One region of the Streptomyces sp. NPDC051662 genome, then DNA from elsewhere that is predicted to be linked to it. Evidence: riboswitches for the same ligand, from Rfam matches in the RefSeq annotation. Region 1 holds a riboswitch; the other holds the start of a gene.
The links. A riboswitch is a leader RNA that binds a small molecule or an ion and turns the genes downstream of it on or off. The one in region 1 is predicted to bind glycine.
Positions count from the first base shown of each region.

Region 1 (14,759 bases):
CAGCTCTACGACGACTCCAAGTCGATCGCCGAGGGCGCGTTCACCATCCCCGGCTGGAAGTCGGACAGCTGGTGGACCGTGCGGACCTACGCCGAGTCGGGCTTCCTCGACCCGGACAAGCCGATCCGCGAGTACACCAAGAAGGAGATGCGCGACTTCCTCTACGGGGAGCCGACCAAGGTGAAGGTCGAGGGCGTCAACCTCACCTACGAGGGGCTGATCCCGAAGATCCAGAAGTCGTTCCTCTCCAAGGACCGGGAGGCGATGCAGCCGCACATCCGGGCCTTCGTGGACCGGGCGGTCACCTTCACCGCCTGCCCCGAGTGCGAGGGCACCCGGCTCAGCGAGGCGGCCAGGTCGTCACTGATCGGCAAGATCAACATAGCCGACGCCTGCGCGATGCAGATCAGCGATCTGGCCGAATGGGTCCGGGGCCTCGACGAGCCGTCGGTGGCGCCGCTGCTCACCACGCTGGGGCAGACCCTCGACTCGTTCGTGGAGATCGGTCTCGGCTATCTCTCGCTCGACCGGCCGTCGGGCACGCTGTCGGGCGGCGAGGCACAGCGCGTCAAGATGATCCGCCACCTCGGCTCCTCGCTCACCGACACCACCTACGTCTTCGACGAGCCCACCACGGGCCTGCACCCCCATGACATCCAGCGGATGAACGATCTGCTGCTGCGGCTGCGGGACAAGGGCAACACGGTGCTCGTCGTGGAGCACAAGCCGGAGACGATCTCGATCGCCGACCATGTCATCGACCTCGGACCCGGCGCCGGTACGGCGGGCGGTGTCGTCTGTTTCGAAGGCACCGTCGAGGGGCTGCGGGAGAGCGGCACCGTCACCGGACGCCATTTCGACGACCGGGCGGCCCTCAAGGAGACGACGCGGAAGCCCACCGGGGCGCTGGAGATCCGCGGTGCGACGGCGCACAACCTGCGCGATGTCGATGTCGACATCCCGCTCGGTGTGCTCGCCGTCGTCACCGGCGTCGCCGGCTCCGGCAAGAGCTCGCTCGTACACGGCTCACTGGGGCAACGGTCCGGGGCCGCCGGCGAGGGTGTGGTGTCGATCGACCAGGGCGCGATCCGCGGCTCGCGACGCAGCAACCCGGCGACGTACACCGGACTGCTCGACCCGATCCGCAAGGCGTTCGCGAAGGTCAACGGCGTGAAGCCGGCGCTGTTCAGCGCCAACTCCGAGGGTGCCTGCCCCACCTGCAACGGCGCCGGGGTCATCTACAGCGATCTGGCGATGATGGCCGGTGTCGCCATGCCCTGCGACGAATGCGAGGGGAAGCGGTTCCAGGCGGCGGTGCTCGACTACCACCTCGGCGGTCGCGACATCAGCGAGGTGCTCGCGATGTCGGTGACCGAGGCCGAGGAGTTCTTCGGCGCCGGTGAGGCGCGCACCCCGGCCGCACACCGTATCCTCGGCCGGCTCGCCGATGTCGGGCTCGGCTACCTCAGCCTCGGCCAGCCGCTCACCACACTGTCCGGCGGCGAGCGGCAGCGGCTCAAGCTGGCCACCCACATGTCGGAGAAGGGCGGAATCTACGTCCTCGACGAGCCGACCACGGGACTGCACCTCGCCGATGTCGAGCAGCTGCTCGGCCTGCTCGACCGGCTCGTCGACTCGGGCAAGTCGGTCATCGTCGTCGAACACCATCAGGCGGTCATGGCGCACGCCGACTGGATCATCGACCTCGGCCCCGGCGCCGGCCACGACGGCGGCCGGATCGTCTTCGAGGGCACACCCGCCGACCTCGTCGCCGCCCGCTCGACCCTCACCGGCGAGCACCTGGCGGCGTACGTCGGCGTCTGACCTGGACGAGTAGGTCCTGTCCGGCCGAGCATGGTCCTCGTCCCCGGTCCCGGGCGCTGTGGCAAGCTGATGAGGTGAGACGGCAGAACCTCGATGACCTCGTCCGGCTGCGGCAGGCCCGTGACCGGATGGACCGCGACTACGCCGAGCCGCTCGACGTCCCGGCGCTGGCGCGGGACGCCCTGATGTCGTCGGGCCACTTCTCCCGCAGCTTCCGCGCCGCTTTCGGCGAGACGCCCTACAGCTATTTGATGACCCGCCGCATCGAGCGGGCCAAAGCGCTGCTGCGGCGCGGCGATCTCACGGTGACCGAGGTCTGTTTCGCGGTCGGCTGTACATCGCTGGGATCGTTCAGCTCACGCTTCACCCAGCTGGTCGGCGAGAGCCCGAGCGCCTACCGGGCCAGGAGCCATGACCTCGGCGCCGCCATCCCGGCCTGCATGGCGAAGATCCATACGCGACCGGTCAGGAACGGAGAAGCGCGCCCCGCCGCCCGCCCGTAGCGTGAACGGCATGGATATCAAGCTTGCCCAATGCTTCATCGCCGTCGACGACCACGACAAGGCGATCGCCTTCTACCGCGATGTGCTCGGCCTTGAGGTACGCGACGACGTCGGGTTCGAGGGGATGCGCTGGGTGACCGTCGGGGCGCCCTCCCAGCCGGACGTGAACATCGTCCTGGAACCGCCCCTCGCCGATCCGAACGCCTCACCGGCCGACAAACAGGTCATGGCGGAGCTGATGGCCAAGGGCCTGCTGCGCGGCGTCATCTTCGCGACGGACGACTGCGACGCCGCCTTCGAACGCATCAGCGCCGCGGGCGGCGAGGTGCTGCAGGAGCCGATGGACCAGCCCTACGGCGTCCGCGACTGCGGGTTCCGCGACCCCGCCGGCAATCTCCTGCGCTTCACCCAGCCCCTCGCGAAGTAGGCCCCGCGCGAAACCGCCGGACGGGGCCTACACCGTGGGCAGCCAGTCCACCTTCCCGGCCAGCAGCGCGTATCCGACGAACGCCCCGATGTCGAGCAGGGTGTGGGCCACCACCAGTGGCCCCACCCGCCCCCAGCGCCGGTACAGCAGGACGAATACGACGCCCATCACCATGTTGCCGATGAACCCGCCGATCCCCTGGTACAGGTGGTACGAGCCGCGCAGCACCGAGCTGGCCACCAGCGCGCCCATCGGTGACCAGCCCAACTGCCCGAGTCTGCGCAGCAGATAACCGACGACGATGACCTCCTCCAGCACGGAGTTCTGCGCCGCGGAGAGGATCAGCACCGGAAACTTCCACCACACATCGGGCAGCGATTCCGGCTCCACCGTCAGATTGAAGCCCGCCGCCTGCATCACCAGATAGAACGCGAGCCCGGCGCTGCCGATACCGGCCGCGATCAGTGTGCCGCGGCCCAGGTCAGGACCGGGCCGCCGACCGTCGAAGCCGATGTCGCGCAGCCCGCTGCCCTCCCGCGTCAGCAGATGCGCGACCAGCACGACCGGCACCAGCGCCGTACAGATCCCGAACAGCTGCCAGCTGAGATCGAGCCACGGCCGGCCGGGCGCGGCCGACGCGTTGAGCCTCGCCGCCTGGTCCCCCAACGCCTCGGGTCTGGTCAGCGAGCCGATAAAGCTGATCAGCGCGGACACTCCGCTCGCGCCGAGCGAGAGCGCCAGTACGAGCACGGTCTCCGACCGCAACGTCGCCCGCGAGATGGCCTCCCGGGGCCGAGAACCGTCCTCCTGTCCCGCCTCCGCCTGCACACCTGCCTCCAGTTGAGTAATCCCGCCTCATGCCCCACGCGGTGCCGCTAGGGTCTCGAATGCAGGTACGAAGATCGCGCGCGACAGGCCGGGGGAGCAATTCGCCGTTCGCGTGGCGAGGCTCGTTCTCGTCCACTCTTCCCGACCTTGTACACCCTTCATGAAGGAGGGGCGCCACCGTCATGGGACGTCACAGCTTGCCCGACGCGAAGGCGACCGGCACGGGCAGGGTCCGTTCACCGCGCCGTCGCACCGTCTCCATCGCCACCGCGCTGGTCCTGGCCGTGGCGGCGGGGACGGGGGTGGCGGCTCAGAGCGGTCTCCTCACCTTCGCGGATCCCTGCGCCGACGCGCCGGTACGGCTGGACCTGGCGGCCTCCCCCGACATCGCCCCCGCGCTGCGCGCCATCGCGGACCGCGCGCGACAGGACCGGGTGACCACCGACGGCCACTGTCTCGACGTACGGGTCGAGGCACGCGAGAACCACCAGGTCGCCGCCGCGCTCGCGGACGGCTCGGGGACATCCGGCTACCAGGTATGGGTGCCCGACTCCGACATCTGGGTGGAGCGCGCCAAGGGACAGGGCGACGGCACTTCGCTCACACCGGCCGGTACGGTCGCCACCTCGCCGGTGACGCTGGCCACCGTACCCACGACCGCGCGGACCCTGGGCTGGCCCCGTAAGAGCTATACATGGGCCGAACTGGCCACGATCGCGACCACGACCGGCGCGGACGGGCTGCTGCTCGGCGCGGCCGACCCCGACCGCAGCGCCACAGGGCTGCTCGCGCTCAGCAGCATCGCCGAATCCTCGCGGCGTACGGGCGCCGAGGGCGACACCCGTACCGCGGCCACCGCCGAATACCTCACCCAGCGCGTCTCCGACACCGATACGCATGTGCTGGAGACGCTGGCGCGGGACGACTCGGGTGTGGAGAAAGGCCGTCCCCGCCGCAATGAGGCGGTGCTGCTCTCCGAACAGGCCGCGTTCGCGCACAACACCAAAGGCAGCGGCGCCGCCAACCTCAATCTCTTCTATCCCACGGACGGCGCGCCCGTACTCGACTACCCGTACAGCCTGGTCGACGAGACGGAGCTGACCACCGACCAGAGCCGCGCCGCCATGCGGTTCATGGCGCTGCTCGGCGACGAGGCCGCGTACCGCACGCTCCAGGAGCACGGTTTCAGAGTGGCGGACACCGCGCTGGACCCCACCCTGCTCCGCACGGCGGGCGGCCTCGCTCCCCAGCCGTACGAAGGGAACGACGCGGGACCGCCGTCCTCGGAGTCACGGCAGTGGGCGCTCGGCCTGTGGACCGTGACGGTGCGGAGCGCACGGCTGACGACGGTCGTGGACACCTCGGGTTCGATGGCGGCGCCCGTGCCCGGCCGGGACGGCCAGAGCCGGATGGATGTCACGAAAGCCTCGCTGCTCCGGGCACTCGCGGGGTTCACCCCGGAGGACGAGATCGGCCTGTGGGAGTTCGCCACCCGGCTGGACGGCGCCAAGGACTACCGCGAGCTGGAGAGCACGGCCCGGCTGGGCGATCCGGCACAGGGCGGCGGCACCCACCGGGACCGGCTCTCGCACGCCGTCACCGCGCTCAAGCCCGTCCCGGACGGCGACACCGGTCTGTACGACACGATGCTGGCCGCCTACCGGGAGGCGGTGGCCACGTACGTGAGCGGCAAGTTCAACGCGCTCGTCATCCTCACCGACGGCTCCAACAAGGACGACGACTCGATCTCGCGGGCCGAACTGATCAAGCGGCTGAAGACCGTCGTGGACCCCCGCCGCCCGGTTCCGCTGATCGCGATCGCCGTGGGCCCTGACGCCGACCGTAACGAGGTCGACACGATCGCCAGGGCCACCGGCGGCGCGGGCTACGAGGTGAGCGATCCCGCCGAGATCCGGACCGTAATGCTGCGAGCGGTCATGCTGTCGGCGGGACTGACCGGCCCCGACTCCGCGGCGGCCGACCGCTCCTGAGCGCGGCCGACCGCGCTGGAGCGCAGCCGGCGGGCTCGGTGCGCGGCCCGCCGACGGGCCCCGGGCCGTACGTCACGGCTCATCCGGTCCCGTCGAGGGACGCCCCGGGGAACCCCAGCGGCCAGCTGTGCACCGGCTCGCCCAGATGCATCAGCTCGCAGTAGCGACGGGTGGTGGCCGCCAGGGCCGCGTCCCGCTCAAGACCGGCCTCCAGCGCCCGGTGAAAGGTGTCCACCTGCCACGCGGCCCCGTTCATCCGCCGCTTGCAGCGTTCCTCGATCACCCCGAGATAGAAGTCGCGGTCGGCCGGCTCGATCTGCCAGGCGTCCAGACCGGCGGCGGCGAGCGGCAGCAGTTCGTCGCGTACGAGCTTGACCACCGGCACGGTCGTCAGTCCGGCGGCCCGGCCGGGGCGCGGCCAGCGCAGCTCCGCGTCGATGCCGTAACGGCAGGCGAGATCGAAGTTGGCCGCCGCGTCGGCGAAGGGCAGTCGGCTCCAGACCGGTCTGGCGTCCTCGGCGAGCGCGCGCACCAGCCCGTAGTAGAAGGCGGTGTTGGCGATCACGTCGGTGACGGTGGGGCCCGCGGGCAGTACCCGGTTCTCCACCCGCAGATGCGGCACACCGTCCGCGACCTCGTACACCGGCCGGTTCCAGCGGTAGACCGTCCCGTTGTGCAGCGCCAGTTCCTGGAGCTCCGGCACTCGGCCGCTGTCGAGCACCCGCAGTGGGTCCTCGTCGTCGCAGATCGGCAGCAGCGGCGGGAAGTAGCGCAGATTCTCCTCGAAGAGGTCGTACGCGGACTCGATCCAGCGCTCCCCGAACCACGTTCTGGGCCGCACCCCCTGGGCCTTCAGCTCCGGCGGCCGGGTGTCGGTGGCCTGTTCGAAGAGCGGCGGCCTGGACTCCCGCCACAGCTCGCGGCCGAACAGGAACGGCGCATTGGCACCGAGTGCCACCTGCACCGACGCCATCGCCTGGGCCGCGTTCCACACATCGGCGAACCGGTCGGGCGTCACCTGGAGATGGAGCTGTACGGAGGTGCAGGCGGCCTCCGGAGTGATCGAGGACGAGGTACATGTCAGTCGCTCGACCCCTTCGATGTCGAGCGTGAAATCCTCGCCCCTGGCCGCCAGCATCTGTTCGTTGAGCAGGGTGTAGCGGTCGACGTCGGAGAGATTCGCGGAGACGACGTCATGCCGGGTGAGGGTCGGCAGAATTCCGATCATCACGATCCCCGCGTCGACCTCACTCGCTTTGCGGTGGGCATATCCGAGGCCGGTACGGAGTTCCTCGGCGAGCTGGTCGAGAACCCGTCCGCCGAGCCGGTGCGGAGCGACGTTCACTTCCATGTTGAACATTCCGAGTTCGGTCTGGAAATCACCGCTGGCGATACGCTTCAGCACCTCGGCATTCATCATCCGGGGCATCCCGTCGGACCCCGCGAGATTCAGCTCGATCTCCAGACCCATCAGATTCTTGGGCCGGTCGAACCCCTCCTCCGCCAGGAGTCGCCCCAGCACCGCCAGGCACTGCTGCAGCTTCCTGCGGTATCTCCGCCGATCGGACAGTCCGGAACCGCCCGCTTCGACCTTCTCACCCATCGAAGTGTCCCTCCTCGATCGAGTGGGCAGCCCGCGGCACCGGGCGCTCGCGTCACGATCGATAATGCCCACACGGAGTGATCCGTAACGCCCCGCTCACTCCGGGCACCGAGTAGAGTGTGGACATCGGTCGTGCGGCACATTCCTTTGGCATGGCGTGGTGTTCTGTATCCACTGCCCGACCGGCCGCGGAAAACGCCGACGAGTTTCGGCCGTCCGCGGTGGATGAATCGCCCCAGGCCAGACGCCTGCGTTCCGCGCTTATCAGCAGAAACTACGCAGGAGATGGACTTAATAGTGCCTTGACCGCAATATGCAGGACAGCTAGCAGAAACATGGCACGAACACGTGTCGTATAAACTCCCGTATACGAGGCAGAGAGTCGGCGTCCGGCCTACGGCCCTGAGCCCACCTCTGACCCCGCACGCTGACAGCGACGTCCGCACCCGCCCATGCACCACCTCAAGCGTCACCCCTGTCTCCTGAGTGAGAGGCAACCCACCATGCCGCTGCATGTTCCCCCGGCTCCCGCGCCCGCCCTGCGCAGCGTTCTCGCGGCACTCGGTTCCCCTACCGCCGTGCGCGATGCCCGCACCCCCGCTCTGCAGTCCGTCCAGGGACCGCTGAGCCCCGAACTCCCGCTGCCCGTCCATGTGCTCGACCAGGTCGGCCCGGTAGCCCGGGGGACCACCCCCACGGGACGTACGCCACGGACCAGGCTGGCCGGCTGGCGCTTCCTGATCCGCAGCGGTGACCGCGCCGTCGCCGCCGCGGACACGATGCTCACCGCGGACGGCTGGGCCTTCGCCCGCTTCTTCGAGGGCCCGTACGTCACCGCGACGGAGCGGGCAGTACGGCAGGCGGAGACCCTGGGGACCGCGTACCAGCCCCGGCTGCTTTCGGTGCCCGAGCTCTACATGCTGACGCTCTGGCTGCACGGGGACACCGAGGCCGACGCCTCCACGGGGTCCCCCGCCCCCGCCGACATCCTGGTGCCCCTCGCGCCGGCCCCGCCGGGCATCGCGGCCCACCGCCCGCACCGGGTCGCCGAGTTGCTGCCCATGATCGGGCTGCGGCTCGCCCCCGCGCCGCTCCTGCGTACGCCGGCCTGACACCGGAGCGCCGGCAGCGCGCCCACAACTCGTGTTCCTCTCGTACCCCGCGGCCACTAGGGTCGCGGGGTACCTTTCTGCTCGATCGGACTAGCCCGGTTCGGCCACCCCGAACCACCCGAAAAGACCGTCTGGTTGAACTGAACCGTCCGGCTGGGTGACACGTCCTTAAGCAGAAGGAAGCGCTGCCGCGAAATCCCTGCGGATTACCATCCCTAGGGCAACACTAGGACTGGACCAGACAGATACGGGGGGCGGCCTTGACCACATCGAGCCGCAGGACACTCACTACGACACAGCGAAAGAACTCGCCCATGTGCCAGCACCAACCAGCCTGTCCCACAGCCGACTCCGCCGACCGCGACGCCGCCCGACTGATGGCTCACCACCCTGAGCAGGGCTGGAGCCTGCTGTGCAATGGCGTTCTGCTCTTCGAGGACACCGGCGAGCTGCTGCCCGACGGGAAGATCATCGCCCCGCACCGGCCGCTGCGGACCGAACAGGTGGTGACGGCGGCCTGACGCCGCCCGGCGGCTTTCGGACGCCGCCGGAATGAATGGGGCCGGCCCGGAGACCTTCCTCCGCACCGGCCCCGACGCATGTCCGGCCTCGACGCGGATCCGGCCTCGTGTGTCCGGCCCGCGTCATCGCACGTACACGTCATCGCACGTACACGTCAGTTGTCGTACGCGTCCAACGGCGGGCAGGAGCAGACCAGGTTGCGGTCGCCGAACGCACCGTCGATACGGCGCACCGGCGGCCAGTACTTGTCCGCGGCCGAGACCCCGGCCGGGAAGACCGCCTCGTCACGGCTGTAGGCGTGCTCCCACGCACCGCCCAGCGCGGCGGCCGTGTGCGGGGCGTTGCACAGCGGGTTGTCGTCCGCGGGCCACTCACCCGACGCGACCTTCTCAATCTCCGCTCGGATCGCGATCATCGTCTCGCAGAAGCGGTCGATCTCTGTCAGGTCCTCGCTCTCGGTGGGCTCGATCATCAGCGTCCCCGCCACCGGGAACGACATCGTCGGCGCGTGGAAGCCGTAGTCGATCAGCCGCTTCGCGATGTCGTCGACGCTGACGCCGGTCGCCTTGGAGAGCGGCCGCAGATCGACGATGCACTCATGGGCCACCAGCCCGTTCGGACCGGTGTAGAGCACCGGGTAGTGCGGCTCCAGCCGCTTGGCGATGTAGTTGGCGGCGAGCACGGCGACCTGCGTCGCCCGCTTGAGGCCCTCGCCGCCCATCAGCCGTACATACGCCCAGGAGATCGGCAGAATGCCGGCCGAGCCCCACGGAGCCGCCGAGATCGGTCCGACGCCCGTCTCGGGACCGGCCGCGGGCTGGAGCGGGTGGTTGGGCAGATACGGGGCGAGGTGGGCCCGTACCCCGACCGGACCGACGCCCGGACCGCCGCCGCCGTGCGGGATGCAGAACGTCTTGTGCAGATTCAGATGCGACACATCGGACCCGAACCTGCCCGGCTTCGCCAGCCCCACCAACGCGTTGAGGTTCGCGCCGTCGACGTACACCTGACCGCCCGCGTCGTGCACGGCCGCGCAGATGTCACCGATGTGCTCCTCGAACACCCCGTGTGTGGACGGGTAGGTGACCATCAGGACGGCCAACTCGGCGCCGTACTGGGCGATCTTGGCGTGCAGGTCCTCGACGTCGACGTCGCCGTCCTCACGGGTCTTGACGACGACGACCTTCATGCCGGCCATCACCGCGCTCGCGGCGTTCGTGCCGTGCGCGGAGGACGGGATGAGGCAGACGGTACGTCCCGTGTCGCCGTTGGCCCGGTGGTACGCCCGTACCGCCAGCAGCCCCGCCAGCTCGCCCTGCGAACCGGCGTTGGGCTGGAGGGAGACCGCGTCGTAGCCGGTGACCTCGGCGAGCCGCTCCTCCAGCTCCCTGATCAGCGTCAGATAGCCCTGCGCCTGCTCGGCGGGCGCGAAGGGGTGCAGCGCACCGAACTCGGGCCAGGTGACCGGCTCCATCTCGGTGGTCGCGTTCAGCTTCATCGTGCAGGAGCCGAGCGGGATCATGCCGCGGTCCAGCGCGTAGTCACGGTCCGCGAGCCGGCGCAGATAGCGCAGCATCGCGGTCTCGGAGCGGTACTGGTGGAAGACGGGGTGGGTCAGATAGTCGTCGGTCCGCAGCAGCGCGTCGGGCAGCGCCTCCTCGGTGGCCGCGTCCAGCGCCTCGATGTCCCCGGTCACGTCGAACGCCGTCCACACGGCGGCCAGTTGCGTACGGCCGGTGGTCTCGTCGCAGGCGATGGAGACATGGTCGGCGTCGACCGGGTGGAGGTTGACGCCGCCCTCACGCGCGGCGGCGACCACGGCGGCGGCCCGGCCGGGGACCCGGACGGTCAGCGTGTCGAAGTACGCGCCGTGCACGATCTCGACGCCGCCCGCGCGCAGCCCCTCGGCGAGCAGCGTGGCATAGCGGTGGGTACGGCTCGCGATGGCCCGCAGCCCCTCGGGGCCGTGGTACACCGCGTACATCCCGGCCATGACGGCGAGCAGCACCTGCGCGGTACAGATGTTGCTGGTGGCCTTCTCGCGGCGGATGTGCTGCTCGCGGGTCTGGAGCGCCAGCCGGTACGCCTTGTTGCCATCGGCGTCCACCGACACCCCGACGAGCCGGCCGGGCAGGCTGCGCGCGAACTTCTCGCGTACGGCCATGAATCCGGCGTGCGGTCCGCCGAAGCCCATCGGGACCCCGAAGCGTTGGGTGGTGCCCACCGCGATGTCCGCGCCCAGCTCACCCGGCGAGGTGAGCAGCGTCAGCGCGAGCAGGTCGGCGGCGACGGTGACGATCGCGCCGAGGCCGTGTGCCTGCTCGACCACGGGCCTGATGTCCCGTACGACCCCCGAGGCGCCCGGGTACTGGAGCAGCACGCCGAAGACCCCGCGCTCGGCCACCTCGGCGGGGATGCCCTCGCTCAGGTCCGCGACGACGACCTCGACACCGGTCGGCTCGGCGCGGGTCTCGATCACGGCGATGGTCTGCGGCAGGGCGTCGGCGTCCACCAGGAAGACACCGCCCTTGACCTTGCCGACCCGGCGGGCGAGCGCCATGGCCTCCGCCGCCGCGGTGCCCTCGTCCAGCAGGGAGGCGCCCGAGGTCGGCAGCCCCGTCAGCTCGGCCACCACGGTCTGGAAGTTGAGCAGCGCCTCAAGCCGCCCCTGGGAGATCTCCGGCTGGTACGGGGTGTACGCGGTGTACCAGGCCGGGTTCTCCATCACATTGCGCAGGATCACCGACGGTGTGTACGTGCCGTAGTAGCCGAGCCCGATCATCGGCGCGAGCACCTGATTGCGGTCCGCGAGGGAGCGCAGCTCGGCCAGCACCTCGGCCTCGGTACGGGCCCCGGGAAGCCGCAGTGCCTCCGTGCTCTTGATGACGTCCGGCACCGCGGCGGCGGTCAGCTCGTCGAGCGAGCCGTAGCCGACCTGAGCCAGCATCTTGGCCTGCGCCGGCGCGTCGGGCCCGATGTGGCGCTGCTCGAAGGGGGTGCCTCGCTCCAGCTGGGAGAGCGGAATGCGGTTGACGGTCATTGCGGAGGCCTCCTGGTCGACGCGACCTGTGAGGGGCACCGAGACGCGGGTGCCCGAACGGCCTCCCCCTCTGTCATCTCGACCTGAGAGCTTCACCGGCCCGCCCTGAGGCGGCCCGGCTTTCACCGTCGGTGAGAGCGGGTGCCGTCCGACGCCCGCCCTGCTTTCCAGAGTGACCTCGTCCGTGCGGTACGGGGGCCTGAGAGATTCCGGGGAGGATTTGCTCCTTCGGCGCCTCCGGCCATCTCTCCGGAGGACTCTCCCGCACGGGGTCAGCAGCCGCTTGCCAGCCTACCAGCGCGACCTTCGGCACAACTTTCGAGTGGCCGACGCCCGAGTTCTGCACTTTTGTAGTATTCACAAGCAGTTGCGACCAGTTGGAGGGACCGTGGAGACCGACATTGATCCGCGCAGTCTGATAGGCCGCAAGGCGTTCGACCGTAACGGCCATAAGCTCGGGACAGTGGACGAGGTGTATCTCGACGACGCCACCGGAATCCCGGAGTGGGCCGCCGTCCGTACCGGACTCTTCAGTCGCGACGCCTTCGTTCCCCTTGCCCCCAGCACGCTCTCCCAGGACGGTCTGCGGATCCCGTTCGAGCGGGCGCTGATCCGGGACGCCCCCGATTTCGGTGTCGGCCGGCATCTCTCCCCCGACCAGGAACTCCAGCTGTACCACCACTACGGCCTGGCCCTTCCGGACCCCGAGCCACCCGAACGGCCCGCTTCGCTCTCCGATCGTGACTCGGAGCGCGACTTCGGACGGCTGGCCGGCCAGGACGACTGACCGGCCACCGCCGGCACCAGGGGCAGCGGCTCCGAGAGCTCCAGATCGGGATCGTCGGCCCAGAAGGTCCGCACCCGCCCCGGCGCGGACCCCGGCTCCTCGAACCGTACGGTCACCCTCCGCAACCCGCTGCCCTGCACCCAGCCCGCACCGAACTCGCGATGGCGTACGTCGTGTCCCGCCGGGAATCGCCGCTCGGCGGGCACGTCCGGAGTCTGCGCGGGCCCATCGCCGGCGCTCCCGGCCACCGCCGCTCCGGACGTCACCGCCCCCTCCCCCACGCCCCTCTCCGCAGCGACCGGCTCACGCACCCCCTCGTCCCCCGACGCGTGCGACGCGGCGGCGGACTCACCGGCCGCGGCCTGGGCGAAAAGATCCTCCTGCGTGAAGTCCGCGAGCCCCGTCACCCCCACCCCGAGCAGCCGCACCCCACCCGTGGTGTCCACCGATTCCAGCAGCCGCCCCGCGGCCTCCCGCACCACCCTGGGGTCGTCCGTGGGCCCGCGCAAGGTCTCCGAGCGCGTCAGGGTCGAGAAGTCGTACCGCCGCACCTTGAGGACGACGGTCCGCCCCGAACGCCCGGCCGCCCGCAGCCGCTCGACGCAGCGGTCCGCGAGCCGGTCCACCTCCGTGCGCACCCTGACCCGGTCGTGCAGATCGACATCGAAGGTGTCCTCGACGGACACGGACTTGGCATCGCGCTCGGACACCACGGCCCGGTCGTCGAGCCCGAGCGCCATCCGGTACAGCGAGGCGCCATGGGACTTCCCCAGCAGCCGTACGAGCTCGTCCTCACCCGCCTCGGCCAGCTCGGCGACCGTGGTCATGCCCGCCCGGCGCAGATGGTCCCCCGTCGCGGGCCCGACCCCGGGCAGCGTACGCACCGGCATGGGCCCCAGCAGGGCGCGCTCCGTACCCGGCTCTATGAGCACGAGACCGTCCGGCTTCGCCTGCTCGGAGCCGATCTTCGCCAGCATCTTGGACCCCGCGAGGCCCACCGAACCGCTGAGCCCCGTCACCGCCCTGATGTCCGCGCGCAGCCGCTCACCCGCCGCCAGCGCCGAGGCGGTGTCATCGGCCGAGCCGCCCGCCTCCAGGTCCACGAACGCCTCGTCCAGGCTCAGCGGCTCCACCAGCGGCGACAGCCTCCTCAGCAGCTCCATCACCTGCTCGCTGACCGCGCGGTAGAGCGAGAAGCGCGGAACGAGATAGGCGGCGTTCGGCGCCAGACGCCTCGCCTGGGCCATCGGCATCGCCGAGTGCACCCCGAAGCGTCTCGCCTCGTACGAGGCCGTGGAGACCACCCCACGCGGCCCCAGACCGCCGACCACTACCGGCTTTCCGCGCAGACTCGGCTTCGCCGCCTGCTCGGCGGCGGCGAAGAAGGCATCCATGTCCAGATGCAGGATCGTCGGCGCGGATCTCACATCACCGATGTTCCCTCACGCCACTGACAATCGGCCCGGGCCACGGCTCAGACAGCCCGGTCCCGCCGCCGTCTGGCCAGTTCATCGGCGGGGTTGTTGCCGATCAGCGTCTCGCCGGTGTCGGTACGCTCCCCATGGAGCTGGGACAGGGCGGCCTCGACATCCCGCCACACCACGCCGACCGCGATCCCGAAGACCCCCTGGCCCCCCTGGAGCAGGTTCACCACCTCGTCGGGCGAGGAGCACTCGTAGACGGTCGCGCCGTCGCTCATGAGCGTCACCCGGTCCAGATCCTGGAAGCCGCCGGCCCGCAGATGCTGGACCGCCGCCCTGATGTTCTGCAGAGCGACCCCGGTGTCCAGGAACCGCTTCACGATCTTGAGGACGACCACGTCCCGGAAGCTGTAGAGCCGCTGGGTGCCCGACCCGTACGCGGGGCGGACACTCGGCTCGACGAGTCCCGTGCGTGCCCAGTAGTCCAACTGGCGGTACGTGATCCCCGCCGCCGCGCACGCGGTCGGCCCCCGGTATCCGACCGTCTCCGCTCGGGGATCGGGGGCACTGCCGTGAAGCGGATACGGACCGCCCGCCGCCGTACTGTCGCCGCTGCTTCTCACGCCGACCCTCCGTCCTTGACCTGCCCTGTCGAAGGTAGGCAGTCGCCCGGGGTGCGTCAACGATCGCCACACTCGCCA
Region 1 covers NZ_JBFAZD010000013.1:7,996-22,754, reverse strand. The annotation lists gene AB0M67_RS22275 (excinuclease ABC subunit UvrA) at 1-1,824, shown strand, start outside; gene AB0M67_RS22270 (helix-turn-helix transcriptional regulator) at 1,953-2,327, shown strand; gene AB0M67_RS22265 (VOC family protein) at 2,338-2,754, shown strand; gene AB0M67_RS22260 (CPBP family intramembrane glutamic endopeptidase) at 2,782-3,582, opposite strand; gene AB0M67_RS22255 (substrate-binding domain-containing protein) at 3,765-5,573, shown strand; gene AB0M67_RS22250 (glutamate--cysteine ligase) at 5,653-7,176, opposite strand; gene AB0M67_RS22245 (hypothetical protein) at 7,680-8,288, shown strand; gene AB0M67_RS22240 (DUF5999 family protein) at 8,603-8,809, shown strand; gene gcvP (aminomethyl-transferring glycine dehydrogenase) at 8,965-11,850, opposite strand; glycine riboswitch at 12,028-12,125, opposite strand; gene AB0M67_RS22230 (PRC-barrel domain-containing protein) at 12,239-12,637, shown strand; gene AB0M67_RS22225 (DNA polymerase IV) at 12,532-14,064, opposite strand; gene AB0M67_RS22220 (MerR family transcriptional regulator) at 14,112-14,681, opposite strand.

Region 2 (14,759 bases), on a different contig from region 1:
CGCCGATTCCGTACGGGCCGCCGACCTTATGGCCGGAGACGGTCATCGCGGCGAGCCCGGAGGCTCCGAAGTCCAGCTCGGTCTGGCCGAGCGCCTGGACGGCGTCGGAGTGCAGGGGGATGTCGAACTCGGCCGCCACCTCGGCCAGTTCACGCATCGGCGTGATGGTGCCGATCTCGTTGTTGGCCCACATGACGGTGGCGAGCGCGACATCCAGCGGGTCGCGCCCGATGGCCTCGCGCAGCGCCTCGGGGCGCACCCGGCCGTAGGAGTCGACCGGCAGATACTCGACGGTCGCGCCCTCGTGCTCACCCAGCCACTCCACCGCGTCGAGGACGGCATGGTGCTCCACGGGGCTGGCGAGCACCCTGGTCCTGGCCGGGTCGGCGGCGCGCCGGGACCAGTACAGGCCCTTCACGGCGAGGTTGTCGGCCTCCGTACCGCCCGAGGTGAACACCACCTCGCTCGGCCGTGCGCCAAGGGCTTCCGCGAGCGTCTCGCGGGCCTCCTCGACGGTACGGCGGGCCCGGCGCCCGGCGGCGTGGAGCGAGGAGGCGTTGCCGGCGAGGCCGAACTGGGCGGTCATCGCCTCGATCGCCTCCGGCAGCATCGGAGTGGTCGCGGCGTGGTCGAGGTAAGCCATGGTGGTCCCGATTCTACGAGCCGGGACCCGCCGGGCACGCAGCCGGTCCGCCGGAACGTCCGGTGTACAGCCCCGTTCCGGCCGCTCTCCGCACGGGCCGCGCCGGACGGCTCATTCCCGGGGCGCGCGGGCCAGTTGGCGCGACTGGGCCACCAGCCGGTCCGCGCTGTCCCAGACCTCCGCGTCCTCCTCCAGGAAGCCACCGGCCAGGTTGCGGGTGGTGATCGCCACCCGGAGGGGGCCAGGAGCCGGACGGGCGCGGACGTGCGTGGTCAGTTCGATGGTCGGGGTCCAGCCCGTCAGCCCCAGATCGAAGGAGGTCGGCGGCAGGGCGTCGACGGTGAGGAGCAGCGAGTACGGATCGGGGTCGCGGCCGTCCGCGAACTCGAACCACGCGCGCATATCGCCCTGCCCGGAAGGCGCGCCCACCGCCCAGCCGACCGTGGCCGGGTCGATGCGTATGGCGAGGCGGTCCAGCATCGAGAAGTCGCCGGGCGGCGGCGGGCCGGCGTCCGTGCCGACGCACCGCTCCAGCGGCGGGATGACGGGCGGCTTGGCGGCCGTCCGTACGTCGTCGGGCAGCGCGTCCAGATCCCCGTAGGAGGCGATGACCCGGATCCGTTCGACCTCGCGGCCGTCCTCGGCGGTCTGGAAGAGGGAGGCCTGTCCGGTGGAGAGGGTACGGCCGGTCCGAACGGCGATGGTGCGCACCACGGCGGGACCGGGTGTCGACGGTGTGAGGTAGTGGGCCGAGACGGCGAAGGGGTCGGAGTGCGGCAGCGCGTCCCCGAGGGCGCGGCCCAGCAGCGCCAGCAGATAGCCGCCGTTGGCGACGTTCATGATCGTCCAGCCCGTGGAGAGCTGTGCGTCGTAGACGCCCGGTTCGCGAAGGGTGACGGCGGTACCGCGGTCGAACTCGCTGTCACCGATGGATGCCTGTGCCATGACAGGTAACCGTACAACAGGATTGTACTAAGCGGTAGCTTACGTTTACGAGGCCGAAGGCTCCTCGGCCGCGGCCGAGCGCCGGTTCCAGGCACGCGGCGCCCGCCAGTGGAACCGCATCGCGAGCAGGCGCAGGACGAACGCGGTCAGTACGGCGAAGGCGCTGGTCAGCCCATTGAGCGCGTCGAAGCGGATACAGAGCGCCACCATCGCGGCGCCGACGATGGCCGGGACGGCGTACAGATCGCGGTCCCAGCGCAGCAGCGAGGGCACCTCATTGGCGAGGACGTCACGGAGCACACCGCCGCCGACCGCCGTGGCCAGCCCGAGCGCCGCCGAGGCGGTGAGGCCGAGACCGTACTCGTACGCCTTGGTCGTGCCGGTCACGCAGAAGAGGCCGAGCCCCGCCGCGTCGAAGACATTGACCGCCCCCTGGATGCGTTCCACCTGGGGATGGAGGAAGAACACCAGCGCGGTGGCCACCAACGGCATGGAGAAATAGCCGAGATCCGTGAAGGCGGCGGGCGGGACGGCCCCGATGATCAGGTCACGGAGCAGCCCCCCGCCCAGCGCGGTGATCTCGGCCAGTACCGCCATACCGAAGACATCGAAGTTCTTGCGTACGGCGAGCAGGGCGCCGGATATCGCGAAGACGAAGATCCCGGCGAGGTCGAGCGCATGCTGGACGGAGGGCGTGAAGAGGTCGTGGAGCACTCGGACATTGTGCGGGATCGCCGGGACACGTCCCGAAGGACGGTCCCGGCGGACCCAGCGGTCCGGTCCCGGGCGCTCAGGAGCGCGGGCCCCTACTCCTTGGCTTCCCCGGCCGGGCCTTCCGCGTCCTTCGCGGGCGCTTCGGCAGCCACGTCACCGGTGGCCGGTGTCACATCCGGAGCCTCGGCCGGTGTCTCCGCCGCCAGCTCCACCGTCTCCCGCGCCGCCACCGACACCGTGTCCTTCGGACGCTGGTCGGGAGCGTTCTCCGGGTGGTGGCAGGCCGCCTGGTGGCCCGGCGCCAGCTGGATCAGCGGCGGCTCGGTCGTCTTGCAGATCTCCGTCGCCTTCCAGCACCGGGTGTGGAACCGGCAGCCGCTCGGCGGCGAGATCGGCGACGGCACATCGCCCTTGAGCAGGATCCGGTCGCTCTTCCCGCCGCGCCTGCTCGGGTCGGGCACCGGTACCGCCGAGAGCAGCGCCTTGGTGTACGGGTGCATCGGCGACTCGTACAGCGATGTACGGTCGGCCAGCTCGACGATCTTGCCGAGGTACATCACCGCGATCCGGTCCGAGACATGGCGGATGACCGAGAGGTCATGCGCGATGATCACGTACGTCAGACCCAGCTCGTCCTGGAGGTCGTCCAGCAGGTTGACCACCTGCGCCTGGATCGATACGTCCAGCGCCGAGACCGGCTCGTCCGCGACGACCAGCTTCGGATTGAGCGCCAGGGCCCGGGCGATACCGATGCGCTGGCGCTGGCCGCCGGAGAACTCGTGCGGATAGCGGTTGAAGTGCTCGGGGCTGAGGCCCACCAGCTCCAGCAGCCGCTGCACCTCCTTCTTCACGCCGCCCTCGGGCTCGATGCCCTGGAGCTTGAAGGGGGTGCTGACGATCCCGCCGATGGTGTGCCGCGGGTTCAGCGAACCGTACGGGTCCTGGAAGATCATCTGTACGTCGCGACGCATCGGGCGCAGCGCTCCGGCGGACAGATGCGTGATGTCCCGGCCCTCGAACTCGACCTTTCCGCCGGTCGGTTCGAGCAGCCGCGTGATCAGCCGGCCCATGGTCGACTTGCCGCAGCCCGACTCGCCGACGACGCCCAGGGTCTCGCCGGGGCGCACGTCGAAGGAGAGTCCGTCGACCGCCTGGACCGCTCCGACCTTGCGCTTCAGCACGCCCTTGGTGATCGGGAAGTGCTTGACCAGGCCGCTGACCTTGAGGATCGGCTCGGGTCCTGAACTGTCGGACCCGGACGCGGACCCGGCCCCCGACTCCTGCTCCGGAATCTTCTTCTTCAGCTCAGTCACAGCTTCGGCGCAATCTCTTCGGTCCAGATCTTTTCCCGCTCCGCGCGCGACATATGGCAGGCGGAGAAGTGCCCGTCGGTGATCTCCCTCAGGTCCGGACGCTCGGTGCGGGTGAGGTTGTCCTTGGGGACATCGGCGTACGGGCAGCGCGGATGGAAGGCACAGCCGGACGGGACGTTGATCAGACTGGGCGGGGTTCCCTTGACCGGCACCAGCCGGTCGGTCTGCTCCCGGTCGATGCGCGGCATCGAGCCGAGCAGGCCCCAGGTGTAGGGGTGCTGCGGCTGGTAGAAGACCTTCTCGGCGGAGCCGCGCTCGATACAGCGCCCCGCGTACATCACCAGCAGGTCGTCCGCGATCTCGGCGACGACGCCGAGGTCGTGGGTGATGATGACGACCGCCGAGCGGAACTCCTTCTGGAGGTCCCGGATGAGGTCGAGGATCTGCGCCTGGACGGTCACGTCCAGGGCGGTCGTCGGCTCGTCGGCGATCAGCAGCTCGGGGTTGTTCACCAGCGACATGGCGATCATCGCGCGCTGGCGCATACCGCCGGAGAACTGGTGCGGATAGTCGTGGAAGCGCCGGGCCGGCTCGGGGATCCCGACCCGGTCGAGCATCTCGATGGCCCGCTTCTTGGCGGTCTTCTTGTCGACCTTGTTGTGGACGCGATGCGCCTCCACGATCTGCGCGCCGATGCTGTAGTACGGGTGCAGCGCGGACAGCGGGTCCTGGAAGATCATCGACATCTTGTGACCGCGCAGCTCACGCACCCGCTCGGGGCCCGCGCCGATCAGCTCTTCGCCGTCCAGCCAGATCTCGCCGGAGATCCGGGCGCGCTCGGAGTTGTGCAGCCCCATGATGCCCAGGGAGGTCACGGACTTCCCGGAGCCGGACTCACCGACGATACCGAGGGTCTTGCCCGCCTGGAGGTCGAAGCTGACGCCGTCGACGGACTTCACCAGCCCGTCGTCGGTGTCGAAGTGGATACGGAGGTCCCGTACGGAGAGGAACGAGCCGCCCGCGTCCTTCGTCGTGCGCACGTCGCTCATGAGAGCCTCACCCGGGGGTCGATCGCGGCGTACACGAGGTCCACCAGCAGATTGCAGAAGACGATGAAGAAGGCGGCGACCAGCGTCACACCCATCACGATGGGCAGGTCGCTCTTGGTCACGCCCTGGATGGCGTAGGCGCCCATCCCCTGGAAGGAGAAGACCTCCTCGGTGATGACCGCGCCGCCCAGGAGCAGCGCGAAGTCCATGCCGAAGATGGTGACGAGCGGGGTCAGTGCGGCGCGCAGGCCGTGCTTGACGACCACCTGGCGCTCGCGCAGACCCTTCGCCCGCGCGGTTCTGATGTAGTCCTCGCCCATGGTCTCCAGCATCCCGGCGCGAGTGAGCCGCGCGTAGAGGGCGGAGTACAGGAAGGCGAGGGTGCACCAGGGAAGGACGAGGTTCCACGCCCATTCGCCGGGGTTCTCGGAGAAGGGCACGAACGTGACGTTCTCAAAGATCGTCCAGTGGAAGCTGAACAGGGCGAGGGAGACCAGGCCGGTGAAGAACATCGGCAGCGAGACGCCGGCCAGGGCGATGCCCATGGTCAGCCGGTCGAAGATCGAGCCCCGCTTGAGCGCGGAGAGGACACCGATGGCGACACCGGAGACGACCCAGATGACCGCCGCGCCGATGGCCAGCGAGAAGGTGACCGGGATGCGCAGGAGGATCTCGGGCCAGACCTCGACATGGGTCTTGAAGGAGTAGCCGAAGCACGGCGCGTGGCACACCGAGGGGTTGGGGCCGAGGTTGTACTCGGCGCCGACCACGATGGCCTTGATGAAGTGCCAGTACTGAAGGTAGAGCGGATCGTCCAGTCCCAGGTTCGCCTTGATGGCGGCGATGGCGGCGGGATCGGCGCCCTTACCGACGTACTGGGCGGCCAGTGAATCGGTCGTCTGGCCGCCCAGCCGGGGCACCAGGAAGAAGATCGCGAACGTGACTGCGCTGACCACCAGCAGCAGCAACACCGCGGCGAATACGCGTCGGATGATGTACGCAGCCACAGCCGTGCGGTGTCGGGTCGTACGGGCGGGGTGCGCCCGTACGACCCGACACCTTCACCTGCCTTTCGGGGGGTGCTGTTTGATGTAACAGGTGTTACTGAATGTGTTACCGAATGTGCTGTGCGGGTCCCGCGGACTTACTTGGACGAGCTCATCAGCACGTAGTCGTACATACCGAGGTACGACTCGGCGACGGTGACGTTGGTCGCCGACTCCGGGCGGTAGAGCAGGTTCTTGCGGTAGAAGAGCGGAACCGCGGAGGCGTTCTCCATGACCAGCTTGTCGACCTCGGCCCACTTGTCACCGCGGGCGGTGGCGTCGAGGGTGCCGATCCCGTCGGTCAGCGCCTTGTTGATCGTCGGGTCGTTCAGCTCCATCAGGTTCGTGCCACCGGACGGCTTGATGGCCGAGCCGTTCACGATCTGGTCGAGGAAGCCGTACCCGGTGGGCCAGTCGGCGCCCCACGCCATCATCATCAGACCGGCGTTGTTGTCGTGGACCCACTTGGGGGAGCCCGCGAAGTCCGTGAAGTACTTGTCGGCCGGGAACTGCTTGATGTCGGCGGTGATGCCGATCGCCTGCAGGCTCTGCTGGATCTGCGTCGCGGCCAGGACCTCGTCGGGACGGTCGGAACGCGCCGTCAGCGAGGTCTTGAAGCCCTTCGGCTGACCGCACTTGGTGAGCGCTTCCTTGGCCTTGGCGGCGTCGCCCTTGTTGCCCGGGGTCGGGTACAGGTCGAACTTCTTGTACCCGGCGACCGACGGCGGGATCATCGTGGAGGCGGGCTCGCCCTTGACCGCACCGCCGATGGAGTCGACCACACCGGCCTTGTTCACGGCGTACTGCACGGCCTTGCGGCAGTCGATGTTGTCGAACGGCTTCACGTTGACGTTCATCGCCAGGTACTGGAGCGCGCCCGCGTAGGGGTTGTCCGTCTTGGCCTTCTCGGCGGCCTTGACGAGCACCTTCGGCTGCGTCTTGGACTGGAGCCCGGTGCCACCGATGTCCGCGGTGATCGAGTCGCTGAGCAGGTGCTCGTCGATCGTCGAGGCGTTGACGTTGAACTTCAGCTCGATCTTGTCCGGCAGCGCCTTACGGATCGGGTCGGACGCCGGGTCCCACTCGGGGTTGCGGGAGAGCGTCGCGCCGCGGCTCTCGCTGTACGAGTCGAACTTGTACGGGCCAGAGGACACGATGTTCTGGACGTACTCGGCACCCTTGTCGGCCTTCTGCGGGACCGGGGCCGTCTGCGAGAACGCGGCCAGGTAGTCCATGTCCGCGAACGGCTTGTTCAGCTTGAAGGTGATCGTGTACTTGTCCGGCGTCTCGATGGACTTGAGACCCTCGGGGGACTTGTCCTTGTACGGTCCCTTGTACTTCTCGCCACCCTCCAGGTACGACTTGAAGTACGTCGGGCCGTTGGAGAGGGCCTCGGGCGCGAAGTTGGAGCGCTCGATGGCGTACTTGACGTCCGCGGAGGTGACCTCGGTGCCGTCCTGGAACTTGACGCCCTTGCGGAGCGTGTACGTCCAGGTCTTGGCGTCGGGGCTGCCCTTACCGAGCGAGGTCGCCAGGTCGGGAACGACCTGGAGGCCCTCCTTGCCGGCGGCCGGCTTGAACGTCACCAGGGAACGGCCGTACAGGCGGGAGAAGTTCTGCACCCAGCCGTAGTACGTGTTGCCCGGGTCCAGGGAGTCCGGGCCACTGGAGTGCTCGTACGTGACCGTTCCCCCCTTCTTGGTGCTGGCGTTGACAATGCTGCTCAGTCCGGCATCGGCCTTCGCGCTGCCGCCCCCATTGCCGTCCTTGTCCTTGCTGTCACCGCTGCCGCAGGCGGTCGCACCGAGCGCCAACGCCAGCGTGACGGCTATGGCCGATGCTGTCTTTCTGCTGTTCACCTGAGGAAAGCCCCCTCGATCGATGGTGCGGCGAGGCCGCGATTACTTGCCACGGGGGTCGAGTGCGTCACGCAGCCCGTCCCCCAGCAGATTGAAGGCCAGCACGGTGACGAAGATCGCCATGCCGGGAATGATCATGAACATCGGGTCGACCTGGTACAGATCGACCGCGGTGGACAGCATGCCGCCCCATGAGGACTGCGGCGGGGCGATACCGACGCCGAGGAAGCTCAGGGAAGCCTCGAAGAGGATGTTGGTGGGGATCAGCAGCGTCGAGTAGACCAGGATCGGCGCGATCAGGTTGGGCAGCAGCTCCCGGAAGAGGATGAACGGGCCGCGCGCGCCGAGCGACCTGGCCGCCTCCACGAACTCCCGCTCCCGCAGGCTGAGTGTCTGCGCGCGCACGATCCGGCCGATGTACGGCCAGCTGAAGAAGCCGATGACGAAGATCAGTACGGCGATGCGCAGCGAGAGTCCTTCGAGCCCGAACACACTGCCCTGGAGCGACGCGGAGATGGAGATCGCGAAGAGGAGCAGCGGGAAGGCGAGGAAGGTGTCCATCATGCGGCTGATCGCGCTGTCGACCCAGCCGCCGTAGAAGCCCGCCACGACGCCCATCACGACGCCGATGACGACGGAGAGCAGCGTGGACCCGGCCGCGACGACCAGGGAGACCCAGGAGCCCTCGATGATGCGGGCGAGGATGTCGCGGCCCGTCTGCGGCTCGACACCCAGGGGGTGATCCCAGCTGATGCCGCCGAAGCTGCCCTTGGGCGCGAGCAGCGTCGGATCGACGAGGTCCTGGTTGAAGGCGTTGGGGTCAAGACCGAAGACCGACTGGAGCGGTTTGGAGAGTACGGCGACAAGGACGAGCAGGATCACGATGACGCCGCCCGCCATGGCGACCTTGTCCCGCTTGAAACGCGTCCACGCGATCCGGCCGAGCGAACGGCCCTCGATCTGCTTGCCCCCGGCGCCTTCCAGCACCGCTTCCGGCTGCGCCTGCGCCGCCGACCCGGTGGTCTCGATAGGTGCCGTCATTACGCTGGAGACCCCTCTCGGCCGACGGTGGCCGGCCCATGACCGCCGCTGTAGCGGCTCTTTCACTTCACATGTCGCATGGTGGTCCCCCGGAATATGTGGGGGGAACTGCTTCTGTCAGCGCATCGCACACTAGGCCGAGTCCACCTGCTGCAGGGAGTCTTCAGTCCTATCGCGATCACCCGCCAGCCCTCACAGGGAATGTTTGCTCAACCGTGATGCGATCCGAGGGTTACCGTTATCCGGACGTTGTGATCTTCTCAGCGGACCATCTCGGTCACTATTCCCCCAGATCGGGCATGACGCCCAACTTCCCCCCATACAGGGGGGAACCAGTGCATGCGCGCCCGGTGACGCGGCGCCGTACCCCGCGCGGTGCCGCTCAGTACGCGCGGGTGGCCGGCGGCGGGTAGCCGTATCCCGGAGACGGCGCGGGCGCGGCATGCGCCTCGCGGTCGTAGAAGGGCCTGGTGTTGGCGCGCAGCCACATCGTGACCGGGTCGTACTCGTCGGACATCGCGACCGTCGAGACCGGCAGCCCGTCCGGGACCGCGGCGATCGACTGCCCCATCATCGTGCGTACGGAGTCGACGGAGGCCGGACCCGTGTCGTACAGGTCGAGGCCGATCGCGAGATACGGGGCGCCGAGGGCCGGCTGCACCCAGGCGCGGCGCAGGGAGCGCACGGCGGGCGTGCGGTGCGCGTTCTGGGTGAGCTGGGCGTAGAACTGCGGGAGTTCGATGGCGGGCTCGGAGAGCCTGAGCGGTCCCGCGGGCATCCGGTCGAGACCGGTGGCGATCCGGCGCAGATCGAGCCAGGGGATGCCGACACCGCCGCCGGGAGCATGCGGATTGAGCCAGATCCCCCAGCGGTCGGGGTAGAGGGCGCGGGCGATGTCGCGCCCCGAGACCACTTCATGGGCCCGCGTCCAGCCGCTGACCGCCAACTCCTGGGCGGAGGTGACACACGGGGCGTACCCGAGGCCGTCGATCTCCATGTTGCCGTACTGGGCATCGGGCGATCCGGCGCGGCCGTGCCAGAGCAGCATCCAGACACTGTCGTCGGCGAGCGCCTGGAGCAGCGCCTCGTACGCGTCGTAACGTCCCGGCGTCACCTGGCGCAGCATGTGCTCGACCTGCCCGGCCGCCGCGGTGCCTGACGCGCTCACTCTGGGTCCCGCCCCTCTTCGATCCACCACTCGTCCAGCCCCCCGAAGTCCGCGCGTCCCCGGGTGCCCGGGGCGGTCCGCCGCGGGAAGGGCGACCCGCCGGGCACACGGTGCGACGGCCCAGCCATCAAACCAGCTTAGAGGGGCTTCCTGACACAGACTTGACGACCGGCGCGCCCGCCACAGGGGCGCGGGCGTGGCCGGTCTCTTTCCCTGCCCCGCCCGTGGTTGTCGGCTCGCACCGACCGCCCGTACCGACTGCCCGTTCCGCCCTCGACTATGCGTGGGCGCGCTGATAGAACGGCCGCACCTTCTCCAGCAGCCAGTCACCGACCGGGTCCTGGGCCACGTCCAGCAGGACGAGATTGACGGGCCAGCCCACCGCGACCCGGCCCAGCGCCCGGCCGAGCGCGTCCATGGGCGCGTTACGGTCCGCGGCCTCCCAGGAGGAGAGCTGGACACCGATGAAGAGCGCGGGGTGCTCACCCTCGACGCTGGCGAGCGCGCGGCGGGCCGAGAGCACCACGCCGGAGGCCTCGAACTCGGCCCCGGCGGCGGCGAGGAACTCGACCGGATCCTCCTGCCAGTCCGGCTCGAAGAGCCGCACCCGGCCCCCGCTCGCCGGGCCGTCGAGCGGCGTGCGCCCCACCCGGCACAGCTCGGCGACGGCCGGCGGCGGCAGCGGCATCCCGACGACACCGCCCGGGTTCACCGCGATACCGAGCTGCGGGGGCAGCCCCCGGGCGAAGTCACGGGCGGGCGCGACGGTGAAGGCCATATGGGCGCCGACGCACTGGAGGAACTGCTGCTCGGAGCTGAAGACCGGGACATAGGGGAGGCCCTCTATCTCCAGTGTCGGCAGATCGAGGTCGGGGCTGTCGGGACCGCCGCCCTGGGGCAGCGGCACCCAGACCTCACTGCGTCCCAGGACCTCGACCAGCCGTCCGCCCGCCGCGTCGGCGCCGAGCGAGGCCATGAGCACCTCTTCCAGCTCGTTGCCCGGCCATGCTGTGTTCACCGTGCTCTCCTTCGCCACCCTCGTCCCCGCGGCAGCACCTTAGACCGAGAGCGGGCCCCCGCGCCGCCCCCGAACGGCTCCGTCCGTACGGCCGGTTGGCCGGACCGTGTCCCCGGCTCCGAGGACACACGCGCGGGTGGGGCGGTCGCTCACTCCGCCCGGGTGGCCGGGAACGCGATCCGCTCCAGCGCCGCCGCCGCGTCCCGGTCCAGGAGGACCGCAGAGGCGCAGCCCCGGGGGAGGCGGCCGGTCTCGGCGTCGGCGAGCAGCCGGCGGACCGCGCGGCGGTGCCGGGCGAACGCGTAGCCGGACACACCCCGGCCGCGCTCCCGCTGCCCCTCGCGCGCCACCTCGGGCGGGACGTCCAGCAGGACGAGATGGAGCCGGCGGCCACGCCTGCGCGCCTCACGGGCCAGCCGGCGCCGTACCCACGCCTGCGTACCGCAGTCATGGACGACGACGCTCCCGCCGGAGCCGAGCGCGCGCCACAGGCCCGCGTAGTGCGCTATCCGGACGAGCGGGCGGTAGACGGCGTAGGGCAGGGCGCGCGGCAGCTTGCGCGCCCAGCGGTCCCGGGTGTCCTGGGAGTCGATACCGGTGGCCTCGGCGGCTCGCCGGATCAAGGTCGACTTGCCGCTGCCCGGCAGCCCGGAGACGACCACCAGATCGCCCTCGGCGAAGACCAGGCTCTTCGTGCCGCGCCCTCGCGCGCCGCCCGCCACCGCGGGCCCCCGCCCCCGCAGATCGCGGACGACCCGCGCGAGGCGGGCCGCGCCGTCCCGGAACGTGCCCTCCCGGAACGAGCCGTCCCTGGCGGGTGCGCCGGGCTGTGCGGCTGTGCCCGTCTGTGTGGGCACCCCCGCCGTCGTCGGGTACGTACCGGACCCCTGCGACATCATCGCCGTCCCCCTGTCAGCTCAGTCGGCCTGGCCCATGACCCTTGCCCAAGAAGTGTAAAGAAATGGTAATGCGCCACAAGCTTTTTCCGGGGGTCGGCGAGTTGCGGACCGGCCGTCCCGCTCGGCGGCGATGCGTGCGATGATGTGCCCGCCAACTGCATACCGGCCGTTTGAATCCGCGCGGGAGAGTCCCGGTCACCGTGTGCGCCGGGCGCCGAAGGAGCAAGTTCCTCCCTTGAATCTCTCAGGCCCCGTACCGCGTGGATGAGGCAGATCTGAAAAGCGGGCCGCAGCTCTGCGGCTCCACCCAAGGTGCAAGTCATGGCCGCCCGCTCACGGGTGGCCGTGATGAACCTCTCAGGTTCCGATGACAGATGGGGAGGATCGTCCTCGCCGTCATGCCCTGGGAGTCACACCGATGAGCCATGTCCCCCCGAGCAGCACCAGCACGCCCGGCACCTCCGGCGCCCCTGGAGCCCCGCGTCTCACCGCACTCGACGCCACACACCGCGCGCTGGGCGCGACCATGACCGACTTCGCGGGCTGGGACATGCCGCTGCGGTACGCGAGCGAGCGCGAGGAGCACCAGGCCGTCCGCACCCGCGCCGGTCTGTTCGATCTCTCCCACATGGGTGAGATCACCGTCTCGGGACCGGCGGCCGGTGACCTCCTCGACTACGCGCTGGTCGGCAATATCGGCGCCGTCGCCGTGGGCCGCGCCCGCTACACCATGATCTGCCAGGAGGACGGCGGCATCCTGGACGACCTGATCGTCTACCGCCTCGGCGAGGACACCTTCATGGTCGTCGCCAACGCCTCCAACGCCCAGACGGTGCTGGACGCGCTGACCGCCCGCGCCGAGGGGTTCGACGCGGCGGTACGCGACGACCGGGACGCGTACGCGCTGCTGGCGGTCCAGGGCCCCGAGTCCCCGGGCATCCTGAAGTCGCTGACCGACGCCGATCTGGACGGGCTCAAGTACTACGCGGGCCTGCCGGGCACCGTCGCCGGTGTCCCCGCGCTGATCGCGCGTACCGGCTACACCGGTGAGGACGGCTTCGAGCTGTTCGTCGAGCCCCGGTACGCCGAGGGGCTGTGGCAGGCGCTGACCGAGGCCGGCGAGAGCGTCGGGCTGGTGCCCTGCGGGCTGTCCTGCCGCGACACCCTCCGTCTTGAGGCCGGCATGCCGCTGTACGGGAACGAGCTGTCCACCGCGCTGACCCCGTTCGACGCCGGTCTCGGCCGGGTCGTGAAGTTCGAGAAGACCTCGAACGGCGGCGCCTTCGTCGGCCGCGAGGCCCTTCAGGCCGCCGCCGAGCGCGCCGCGTCCGCCCCGCCCCGCAAGCTCGTCGGCCTGATCGCCGAGGGCCGCCGGGTCCCGCGCGCCGGATACCAGGTGGTCACGGATGGCGCCGTCGTGGGCGAGGTCACCTCGGGCGCCCCCTCCCCGACCCTGGGCAGGCCGATCGCCATGGCGTACGTCGACGCCTCGTACGCCACGCCCGGCACGGCGGGCGTCGGGGTCGACATCCGCGGCTCCCACGAGCCGTACGAAGTCGTGGCGCTGCCGTTCTACAAGCGCCAGAAGTGATACGGACGTCAGCACACCCCCGGTCAGGTCCGCGACCCGGGCGCCGTCTCGGTCCGTAAGACAGCTGTTCCGCACCACACCCCCGCGTACAGGAGAATTCAGGTCATGAGCAACCCCCAGCAGCTGCGCTACAGCAAGGAGCACGAGTGGCTGACGGCCGCCGAGGACGGTGTGTCGACGGTCGGCATCACGGAGTTCGCGGCGAACGCCCTCGGCGACGTCGTGTTCGCCCAGCTCCCCGAGGTCGGTGACACGGTGACCGCGGGCGAGACCTGCGGAGAGCTGGAGTCCACCAAGTCGGTCAGCGATCTGTACGCCCCGGTGACCGGTGAGGTCACCGAGAGGAACCAGGACGTCGTGGACGACCCCTCACTGGTGAACTCCGCCCCGTTCGAGGGCGGCTGGCTGTTCAAGGTACGTGTCGCGCAGGAGCCCGATGACCTGCTCACCGCCGATGAGTACACAGAGTTTTCCGGCAACTGAGACCCCAGGGACCGTGATGTCTTCGAAGTCGCTTCTGAACGCCTCGCTCCATGAGCTCGACCCCGACGTCGCCGCCGCCGTCGACGCCGAGCTCCACCGCCAGCAGTCCACGCTCGAAATGATCGCCTCGGAGAACTTCGCTCCGGTCGCGGTCATGGAGGCGCAGGGCTCCGTGCTGACCAACAAGTACGCCGAGGGCTACCCCGGCCGCCGCTACTACGGCGGCTGTGAGCATGTCGATGTGATCGAGCAGATCGCCATCGACCGGGTGAAGGCGCTCTTCGGCGCCGAGCACGCGAACGTGCAGCCGCACTCCGGCGCCCAGGCGAACGCGGCGGCGATGTTCGCGCTGCTCTCCCCCGGCGACACGATCATGGGTCTGAACCTCGCCCACGGCGGGCACCTGACCCACGGTATGAAGATCAACTTCTCCGGCAAGCTCTACAACGTCGTCGCGTACCACGTCGACGACAAGACCGGCCAGGTCGACATGGCCGAGGTCGAGCGGCTGGCCAAGGAGTCCCGTCCGAAGCTGATCGTGGCCGGCTGGTCCGCGTACCCCCGCCAGCTGGACTTCGCCGCCTTCCGCCGGATCGCGGACGAGGTCGGCGCGTATCTGATGGTGGACATGGCGCACTTCGCCGGTCTGGTCGCCGCGGGCCTGCACCCCAACCCGGTGCCGCACGCGCATGTCGTCACGACCACCACGCACAAGACCCTCGGCGGTCCGCGCGGCGGTGTGATCCTCTCCACCAAGGAGCTGGCGAAGAAGATCAACTCCGCGGTCTTCCCCGGTCAGCAGGGCGGCCCGCTGGAGCATGTCATCGCGGGCAAGGCGGTCTCCTTCAAGGTGGCGGCCACGGACGAGTTCAAGGAGCGCCAGCAGCGCACCCTGGACGGCGCCCGGATCCTCGCCGAGCGGCTGGGCCGGCCGGACGTCACGGAGGTCGGTGTCTCCGTACTCTCCGGCGGCACGGATGTACACCTCGT
Region 2 covers NZ_JBFAZD010000009.1:110,391-125,149, reverse strand. The annotation lists gene AB0M67_RS17155 (cysteine desulfurase family protein) at 1-643, opposite strand, end outside; gene AB0M67_RS17150 (thioesterase family protein) at 755-1,588, opposite strand; gene AB0M67_RS17145 (trimeric intracellular cation channel family protein) at 1,634-2,302, opposite strand; gene AB0M67_RS17140 (dipeptide ABC transporter ATP-binding protein) at 2,395-3,615, opposite strand; gene AB0M67_RS17135 (ABC transporter ATP-binding protein) at 3,612-4,664, opposite strand; gene AB0M67_RS17130 (ABC transporter permease) at 4,661-5,671, opposite strand; gene AB0M67_RS17125 (ABC transporter substrate-binding protein) at 5,809-7,569, opposite strand; gene AB0M67_RS17120 (ABC transporter permease) at 7,612-8,610, opposite strand; gene AB0M67_RS17115 (enhanced serine sensitivity protein SseB C-terminal domain-containing protein) at 8,993-9,778, opposite strand; gene AB0M67_RS17110 (enhanced serine sensitivity protein SseB) at 10,056-10,796, opposite strand; gene AB0M67_RS17105 (AAA family ATPase) at 10,946-11,695, opposite strand; glycine riboswitch at 11,867-11,964, shown strand; gene gcvT (glycine cleavage system aminomethyltransferase GcvT) at 12,114-13,286, shown strand; gene gcvH (glycine cleavage system protein GcvH) at 13,392-13,769, shown strand; gene glyA (serine hydroxymethyltransferase) at 13,786-14,759, shown strand, end outside.
Region 2: it holds a riboswitch for glycine, as region 1 does, so the genes downstream of both, gcvT (glycine cleavage system aminomethyltransferase GcvT) here and gcvP (aminomethyl-transferring glycine dehydrogenase) in region 1, are expected to answer to the same signal.